Regions from separate parts of the Microbacterium sp. MMO-20 genome, predicted to be linked through region 3. Evidence: predicted binding sites of a transcription regulator. Region 3 holds the regulator's gene; each other region holds the start of a gene.
What was found. Region 3 encodes HrcA, which represses chaperone genes, less so after heat shock. Its sites were predicted from a motif close to TTNGCACTCGNNNNNNNCGAGTGCNAA; they were not measured.

Region 1 (2,200 bases), on a different contig from region 3:
TCTGGTCCGTCATCGCGACGGTCGTCCTCGTCGCTGTCGGGATCTTCGGCACGATGCTCGCCACCGGTCGTATCTCCCTGACTCCCGCGTCGACCCCCACGGCGTCGGTCGCACCGAGCACCGAGGCGCGTCTGGACACCTCCTACAAGGTGACGATCCTCAACGCGACGCCACAGCGCGGCCTCGCGAGCGCGATGAGCGACACCCTCGTCGCGGCAGGCTGGAGTGCCGACGACGTCAATGCGGGGGATGCCGGGTCGGAGGACTTCGCCACGACGACGGTGTTCTACACGACTCCGGCCGACGAAGCCGCGGCTCGCGGCCTCGCCGCCGCGATCGGGGGAGCCGACGTCGCGCTGAGCGACGCCTACGCGGGGATGTGGGGCACCGACGACCCGCAGCTCGTGCTGGTCATCGGGCTCGACCGCACCGATGGGGCTACCCCCGCGCCGGACTCGGAGGGCTGAGTCCCGGCGCGCGCTGCGGCGCCTGCGCGGGTCGTGTTTCGCGCGTGTGAACACTTCGGTGCAGCCGTGTCAACAGTGCCCGGATCCGGGCTTTCGCGGCATCCCGCGTGGTTAGCATGGCCGAGTCCCGCCGCACCATCAGGAGATTCGCATGAGCGCCAGCACCCACGGAACCGTCAAGTGGTTCAACGCCGAGAAGGGCTTCGGTTTCATCACCGTCGAGGGCGGCCAGGACGTCTTCGTGCACTACTCGAACATCGACATGTCCGGTTTCCGTGTGCTCGAAGAGGGTCAGGCCGTCGAGTTCGTCGTCGGCGCCGGCGCGAAGGGCCCCCAGGCGGAGTCGGTCCGCGTCGTCGCCTGAGCGTCTCCTTCCTCCCCGCCGCGTCCACGCTGCCCTGCCAGCGACATGTCCTGCGTAAACAGGGCCGCGGATCGGCTTGCACTCGTCATGCCCGAGTGCCAGAATGAGTTAGCACTCCGTCATGCTGAGTGCTAAAGACTCATCCTCACGTCCGGGAGGGACGACACACTTATGGCAAAGATCATCGCTTTCGACGAGGAGGCCCGCCGTGGCCTCGAGCGCGGCCTGAACATCCTGGCTGACGCCGTCAAGGTGACGCTCGGCCCGCGCGGCCGCAACGTCGTGCTCGAGAAGAAGTGGGGCGCCCCCACGATCACGAACGACGGTGTCTCCATCGCCAAGGAGATCGAGCTCGACGACCCGTACGAGAAGATCGGCGCGGAGCTCGTCAAGGAGGTCGCCAAGAAGACGGACGACGTCGCCGGTGACGGTACGACGACCGCTACGGTCCTCGCCCAGGCGCTCGTGCGCGAGGGTCTGCGCAACGTCGCGGCCGGCGCTGACCCCATCTCGCTCAAGAAGGGCATCGAGAAGGCCGTCAAGGCTCTCTCCGACGAGCTGCTCGCCTCCGCCAAGGAGGTCGAGACCAAGGACGAGATCGCGGCCACGGCATCCATCTCCGCCGCCGACCCCGAGATCGGCGAGCTCATCGCCGAGGCGATCGACAAGGTCGGCAAGGAGGGTGTCGTCACCGTCGAGGAGTCGAACACCTTCGGCACCGAGCTCGAGCTCACCGAGGGCATGCGCTTCGACAAGGGCTACATCAACCCCTACTTCGTCACGGACCCGGAGCGCCAGGAGGCTGTCTTCGAGGACCCGTACATCCTCATCGCGAACCAGAAGATCTCCAACATCAAGGACCTGCTGCCGATCGTCGACAAGGTGATCCAGGAGGGTAAGGAGCTCGTCATCATCGCGGAGGACGTCGAGGGCGAGGCCCTCGCGACCCTCGTGCTGAACAAGATCCGCGGCATCTTCAAGTCGGTCGCCGTCAAGGCCCCCGGCTTCGGAGACCGTCGCAAGGCTCAGCTCCAGGACATCGCGATCCTCACCGGCGGCCAGGTCATCACCGAAGAGGTCGGCCTCAAGCTCGAGAACGCCACGACGGACCTGCTCGGCAAGGCTCGCAAGGTCATCGTCACGAAGGACGAGACCACGATCGTCGAGGGCGCGGGCGAGTCGTCGCAGATCGAGGGTCGCGTGACCCAGATCAAGCGCGAGATCGAGAACACCGACAGCGACTACGACCGCGAGAAGCTCCAGGAGCGCCTCGCCAAGCTCGCCGGCGGCGTCGCCGTCATCAAGGCGGGTGCGGCCACGGAGGTCGAGCTCAAGGAGCGCAAGCACCGCATCGAGGACGCCGTTCGCA
Region 2 (2,200 bases), on a different contig from region 3:
CGGATGCCGGGTTCGACGCCTTGCCCTCCAGCCACAGCGTGTCCGTCGCATCGCTGTGGGTCGTGCCCGAGCCGACGTGCTTCGCGTCGATCTTCGGTCCTTTCGTGATGACGTGCACGAGCGCCATGGCGTGCCCGCGCCCGAGGCCGTAATCTTCGGCGAGCCACGCGATGATCTCGCCCGCCTTCGTGTCGACGCCGTACCCGCGTGCCGTCGCCTCGTCGATGAACTGCCGCGGGGTGCGACCGGTCTTCTCCTCGATGTTGTCGAGGTACGCCTGGAATGACATGCCGCTCAGCCTAGAACCCCCGAGCGCTCCGCGGTGGGAGACGACGAGAACGGGATACCGAGGGTGTGAACCCGGCATCCCGTTCTCGCTGCGTCTTCTTACTGGTCGATCGGCTGCGGCTCCGACGTGGACTCACGCGCCTGCACCGTGGACGCGGCGTCGGAGACGACGTGCACCTTGCGCGGCTTGGCCTTCTCGCTCACGGGGATCGTGACCGTCAGCACACCGTTGTTGTAGGTCGCGGCGATGCCGTCGGTGTCGATGCCCTGGCCGAGATTGAGCTGGCGGAGGAAGCTCGCGGCCTCACGCTCCCGCGTGATCCACTTGACGCCCTCGCCCTCGCTGAGAGTGCGCTCGGCACGGATGGTGAGCAGCTGACCGTCGACGTCGACGTCGACGGAGCCGGGGTCGATGCCCGGCAGATCGGCGGTCAGCACGTAGTGGTCTCCGTCGCGGTACAGGTCCATCGGCATTCGGCGCGGTCCGCGTCGCGTGTCGAGGAGCCCCGCCGCGAGGCGGTCGAGGTCGCGGAACGGGTCATGAGTGGCCATTGTTCTCTCCCTTGTCCAAGATGATTGCGGATGATCTCAAAGTTGAGCCTAGCCGACTCAACCGATCTCAGATTAGCACTCTCCCCCTGAGAGTGCCAACGGCCTCAGCCGTATGCGCCGACGAACCCGCGACGCGCGCGTGAACCCTGCGCCCGTGGGCAGCGCTCAGCACTCGATGACGTTGACCGCGAGACCGCCCTCGCTCGTCTCCTTGTACTTCGTGGACATGTCGATGCCCGTCTGCCGCATCGTCTCGACGACCATGTCGAGCGACACGTAGTGCTCCCCATCGCCGCGGAGGGCGAGTCGGGCCGCCGTGACCGCGGTGGATGCCGCGATCGCGTTCCGCTCGATGCACGGGATCTGCACGAGACCGCCGACCGGGTCGCACGTGAGACCGAGGTGATGCTCCATCGCGATCTCGGCGGCGTTCTCGATCTGCCGGTTCGTCCCGCCCATGACGGCCGTGAGCCCTCCCGCGGCCATCGCGCACGCCGAACCGACCTCGGCCTGGCATCCGCCTTCGGCGCCGGAGATCGACGCGTTCGCCTTGAAGAGCGAGCCGAGCGCCGTCGCCGTGAGGAGGTAGCGCCGGATGCCGCGGCGGCGGTTCGCCTCCGCCAAGGCGGCTTCGTCCTCATGATCGGGCGTCTCGAGTGCGCCGAGCGCTCCGGCGCCGTCCGGCGGGTGCAGGCCGAGCAGCGCCGACCCGACGAGCTCGCCGTAGGGCGTCACCGCGGTCGACGAGCCGAGCCCTGAATCGGCGAGGAAGCGCCACCAGTACATCGCGACGGCCGGGACGATGCCTGCGGCACCGTTGGTCGGCGCGGTGACGACGCGGCCACCCGCGGCGTTCTCCTCATTGACGGCGAGGGCGAACGCGCCCAGCCATTCCCCGGGGAGCTCGCGCCCGGTTCCCGCCTCCGCCGCTTCCAGCTGTTCGCGGATCGCGCTCGCACGACGCTTCACACGCAGGATGCCGGGGAGCACGCCTCCGGTGTGGTCCGAGTGGAGCCCCGCGTCGACGCACGCCGTCATGGCGTCCCAGATGGCGTCGAGCCCCGCGGCGACGTCTTCTTCGGGACGCAGCGCCTCTTCGTTGCGGCGGGCGGCCTCGGCGATCGTGAGACCCCGCTCGTCGCACAGCGCGAGGAGGTCGGCGGCGGTGGAGAACTGCAGGGGGAACGGCGTGGAGGCCACCTCGATGTCGGCGCCTTCGCGGCGGATGAATCCGCCGCCGATCGAGTAGTAGGTGTCTTCGGCGAGGACGGCACCCGCGGCATCCCAGGCCTGCAGCGTCATCGCGTTCGGGTGACCGGGCAGGCGCGTGCGCGGCTCGAAGGCGATGTCGGCGCGGGCG
Region 3 (2,200 bases):
GCCGAACGCCGACCCGTCGCCGCCCATGTCGTACCGCTGCCGCTGCTCGGGGTCGCTCAGCACGTCGTAGGCGTGCGTCACGAGCTTGAAGCGTTCGGATGCCTCTTCGCCCGGGTTCACGTCGGGGTGCAGCTCCCGCGCGAGTCGGCGGTAGGCCTTCTTGATCTCGTCGGGTGACGCGTCACGCGAAACGCCCAGAACTTCGTAGTGGTCGGCCACAATCGCCTTTCCTGAACCGCGCCCGGCGCGGCGTGTCTTCCGTCGGTGTCTGTGTCTACTCGGGACTCAACGGGACGTGTCGTCCTCATCGAGCAGACGGCTGAGGTAGTGCGCGACGGCGCGGACCGCCGCGAGGTTGGTGGGGTAATCCATCCGCATGGGGCCGAGCAGACCGACGCGCGCACGGCTGCCGGCGCCGTCGTAGTCGCTCGTGACCACCGACGCCTCGGCGAGGCCGAAGTCGGCGTTCTCGCGCCCGATGCTCGCCGCGAGCCCCTTGTCGTCGGCGACCATCTCGCCCATGAGGCGCAGCAGCGTCACCTGCTCCTCGATGGCTTCGAGGAGGGGATAGATGCTCCCGCGGAAGTCACCCTCGCGACGAGCGAGCGTCGCGCTGCCGGCCATGACGAGTTTGTCCTGCCGGAAGTCCTCGAGCTCCTCCGCCACGATCCGTGCGACGACCCGGACGGCGACATCGACGGTGCCGGATGCCGCAGAAGGCTTCGCACCGAGCTCCGCGATCGCCTGCGCCGCGTCGGCGACGGGCTTGCCGGTCACGAGGGTCGCGATGGCCTGCTTGACGGCGGCGGCATCCGTCTCGGTGAGCTCGTACGGCAGGAACGCAACCCGCTGCGAGACGCGCCCCGTGTCGGTCACGACGATGACGACGACGCGCGCACCGCCGAGGTGCACGAACTCGACGTGCGAGACGCTGGCCCGCGCGAAGGACGGGTACTGCACGATCGCGACCTGGCCCGTCAGCTGCGTGAGGGCGCGCACGGTGCGCATGAGGAGGTCGTCGAGGTCGGCAGGGTCCGCCAGGAACGTCGAGATCGCCGCACGCTGGGCGCTGGAGAGCGGTCGCAGCTCGGCCAGGTGGTCGACGAAGACGCGATAGCCCTTGTCGGTCGGGACACGCCCGGAGGAGGTGTGCGGCGCGACGATCAGCTCTTCGTCTTCGAGGAGGGCCATATCGTTGCGGATCGTCGCCGCGGAGACGCCGAACTGGTGGCGATCGACGATCGTCTTGCTGCCGACCGGCTCGTTCGTGTCGACGTAATCCTGAACGATGGCGCGGAGGACCTGCAGGCCGCGCTCCGAGACCATGACCCCTCCTCTTGACTGGCACTCCCGACTATCGAGTGCCAATCCTATCGCGGTCGTCCTACGATGAGCCGTATGCGCGCCGATGCCGACCCCCACCCCACCGTCACGACGACGACGGGCGCGGTGCGCGGAACGCGGCAGGGCGGTGTCGACCGCTACCTCGGCATCCCGTATGGACTCCCCCCGTTCGGCGAGCGCCGATTCGCGCTGCCGCAGGCGGTTCCGGAGTGGAGCGACGTGCGAGATGCCACGGAACACGGCCCGACCGCGCCGCAGGACCCGTACTTCGGCGCGCTCGGCGCGCTCCTCGGCTCGGTCGACATCCCCGGCGACGACATCCTGACGGCGAACGTGTGGGCACCGGCGGACGCAGCCGGAACGGGCGCCGCGCTGCCCGTCTTCGTCTGGTACCACGGCGGCGCGCTCGAGCGCGGCACACCGGCCCTCCCCGCCTACGACGGCACGACCTTCGCCCGCGACGGCGTCGTCTTCGTATCGATCGGTTACCGCGTCGGCGCCGAGGGGTTCTCGGTGCTGGAGGCCGCGCCGCGCAACCTCGGCCTGTCCGATGCAGCCGCGGGGCTCCGCTGGGTGCGATCCGAGATCGCACGGTTCGGCGGTGACCCCGAGCGCATCACGATCGCGGGCGAGTCGGCGGGGGGCGCCCTCGTCGCGGCGCTCCTGTCGCGGCCCGACACCGCGACGATTCCCGTCGCCGCGATCATCCAGTCGGGCCCTCTCGAGGCCGTCACACCCGAGCGTGCGGGACGCGTGACCCGCGCCCTCGCGAAGGAGCTCGGGCTCGCCGCGACACGCGAGGCGTTCGCGGGCGTGTCGCCGCGCGCGCTTCTCGACGCGCGACGGCGCCTCGCGG
Region 4 (2,200 bases), on a different contig from region 3:
GATGCCCGCCGGCAGCTGCGCGGCGAGGCCCCACACCCAGTCGAGCGGGGGCGACCACTCGCCGGCGCCCAGACGCGTCGTATCGCCGTGGCCGGCCGTCCGGCGGGCAGGGTCGAGCCAGACCGCCTCGATGCCCGCGAGGTCGACGTCCTGCGCACGGGCATGGCGCACGCGCACGGCGTCGCCGAACGGTGCGAGGTTGTACGCGGCGAGGGCGGCGGTGACCTCGTCTGCGTCGACGGCGAGCACGTCGAGCCCGATCCCCGCGAGCGCAAGCGCGTCGCCGCCGATCCCGCAGCCGAGGTCGGCGACGGCGCGGATGCCGGCGTCGCGGAAGCGACCCGCGTGGGATGCCGCGATCTCGAGCCGCGTCGCCTGCTCGAGCCCCGACCGCGTGAAGAGCATCCGATCGGCGAACGCGCCGAACTTCGCGCGCGCTCGCGTGCGCAGTCGCGCCTGACCGACCGCCGCCGCGACGAGCTCGGGTGCGCGACCGGCCGACCGCAGCCGTGACACGGCCGCGGCGACGTCGTCGGTCGAGTCGAGCGCTCCGAGCTCGTCGATCAGGCGCAGGCCCTCGGGGGTGAGGAGGGCGGTGAGCTCGGCGAGATCCATCCGCCCAGCCTAGGCGCGCGCGGCGAACCCCGTCTCGGTCGGGCGTGCGGGGGAGGAGGGGGCAGGAGGGAGGAGGAGAAGAAAAGTTGGGATGGCTGGCACTCGCGTTGCACGAGTGCCAGCCGCGCTCTAGACTTGCCATTAGCACTCCGACCCATCGGGTGCTAATCAGTCTTTTCAGTGACAACGGCAATACGCCACGCCAGAAAGAGGTAAACCGTGTCGGTTTCCATCAAGCCGCTCGAGGACCGCATCGTCATCAAGCAGGTCGAGGCCGAGCAGGTCACGTCCAGCGGTCTCGTCATCCCCGACACCGCCAAGGAGAAGCCCCAGGAGGGCGAGGTCGTGGCGGTGGGCCCCGGCCGCGTCGACGACAACGGCAACCGCGTGCCGCTCGACGTCGCCGTCGGCGATCGCGTCCTCTACTCGAAGTACGGCGGCACCGAGGTGAAGTTCGGCGCCGACGAGTACCTCGTGCTCTCCGCGCGCGACGTCCTCGCGGTCGTCGTCCGCTGATCTCAGCCTGACGAAGGGTCCGGATGCCTCGGCATCCGGACCCTTTGTCGTTCCCGCGGCGCTGGTTGGCAGTCGCGCGACGACCGCATCCTGTCAGGACCGTCATAGAGTGAGACTCATGACACCCGAGGAGACGAAGCGCCAGGAGTCCCTCGGCGGCGTGTACGCGTTCGCGGCGTACTTCCTCTGGGGCTTCATGCCCCTCTACTTCATCCTGCTGGCGCCCATCGGGCCGTGGGAGATCGTCGTCTGGCGGATCCTCTTCTCGCTCGTCTTCTGCGCGATCCTGCTGACCGTCACCCGCACATGGCCGAAGCTCATCGCGATCCTCCGCGACCGCCGGCTTGTCTTCTGGACGATCGTTGCCGGCCTGCTGATCTACGTGAACTGGCAGGTGTTCCTCCTCGGCATCCTCACCGGGCACGTCATCGAGGGGAGCCTGGGCTACTTCATCAACCCGATCGTGACGGTGCTGCTGGGTGTCCTCGTCCTCGGCGAGAAGCTCCGCACAGCGCAGTGGGTCGCGATCGCGTTCGCCGCCCTCGCCGTCGTCGTCATCATCGTGGCGTACGGCTCGTTCCCCTGGATCGCGCTGACGCTCGCGGCATCCTTCGGCACCTACGGTCTCGTCAAGAAGCAGATCGGGCCGAGCGTGGATGCCATCAGCGGCCTCACTCTCGAGTCGCTGTGGCTCACGCCGATCGCGATCGTGCAGCTCATCGTCGTGGCCTCGACGACCGGGCTCGTCTTCGGCACGCAGGGCGCGGGGCACACGGCACTCGTCACCCTCGCCGGTGTCGTCACCGCCGTGCCGCTGCTGCTGTTCGCCGCCGGCGCGCGACGGGCCCCGCTCACGGTGATCGGCCTGCTGCAGTTCGTCGCCCCGATCATGCAGTTCCTGACGGGCTGGTGGATCCTCGGCGAGCCCATGCCGCTCGAGCGCTGGATCGGCTTCGCGCTCGTCTGGGTGGCGCTCGTGCTCCTCAGTGTCGACTCGCTGCGCCACGCGCGACGAGCACGGACGGCGGGCGACGTCGGAGAACTCGTCTGATCGACCGTTATCGCACCG

Region 1: a site for HrcA is predicted at 940-966, ahead of groL (chaperonin GroEL). Genes of this name have one in related genera too.
Region 2: a site for HrcA is predicted at 913-939, ahead of WFI52_RS00340 (Hsp20/alpha crystallin family protein). Genes of this name have one in related genera too.
Region 4: a site for HrcA is predicted at 711-737, ahead of groES (co-chaperone GroES). Genes of this name have one in related genera too.

The regions. Positions count from the first base shown of each region.
Region 1 covers NZ_JBBCUU010000001.1:369,750-371,949, forward strand. The annotation lists gene WFI52_RS01920 (LytR C-terminal domain-containing protein) at 1-467, shown strand, start outside; gene WFI52_RS01925 (cold-shock protein) at 619-831, shown strand; gene groL (chaperonin GroEL) at 1,003-2,200, shown strand, end outside.
Region 2 covers NZ_JBBCUU010000001.1:56,305-58,504, reverse strand. The annotation lists gene WFI52_RS00345 (DUF4287 domain-containing protein) at 1-289, opposite strand, end outside; gene WFI52_RS00340 (Hsp20/alpha crystallin family protein) at 388-840, opposite strand; gene WFI52_RS00335 (L-serine ammonia-lyase, iron-sulfur-dependent, subunit alpha) at 1,006-2,200, opposite strand, start outside.
Region 3 covers NZ_JBBCUU010000008.1:27,241-29,440, forward strand. The annotation lists gene dnaJ (molecular chaperone DnaJ) at 1-219, opposite strand, end outside; gene hrcA (heat-inducible transcriptional repressor HrcA) at 286-1,326, opposite strand; gene WFI52_RS10965 (carboxylesterase/lipase family protein) at 1,399-2,200, shown strand, end outside.
Region 4 covers NZ_JBBCUU010000002.1:18,583-20,782, forward strand. The annotation lists gene WFI52_RS03765 (class I SAM-dependent methyltransferase) at 1-615, opposite strand, end outside; gene groES (co-chaperone GroES) at 835-1,131, shown strand; gene rarD (EamA family transporter RarD) at 1,250-2,182, shown strand.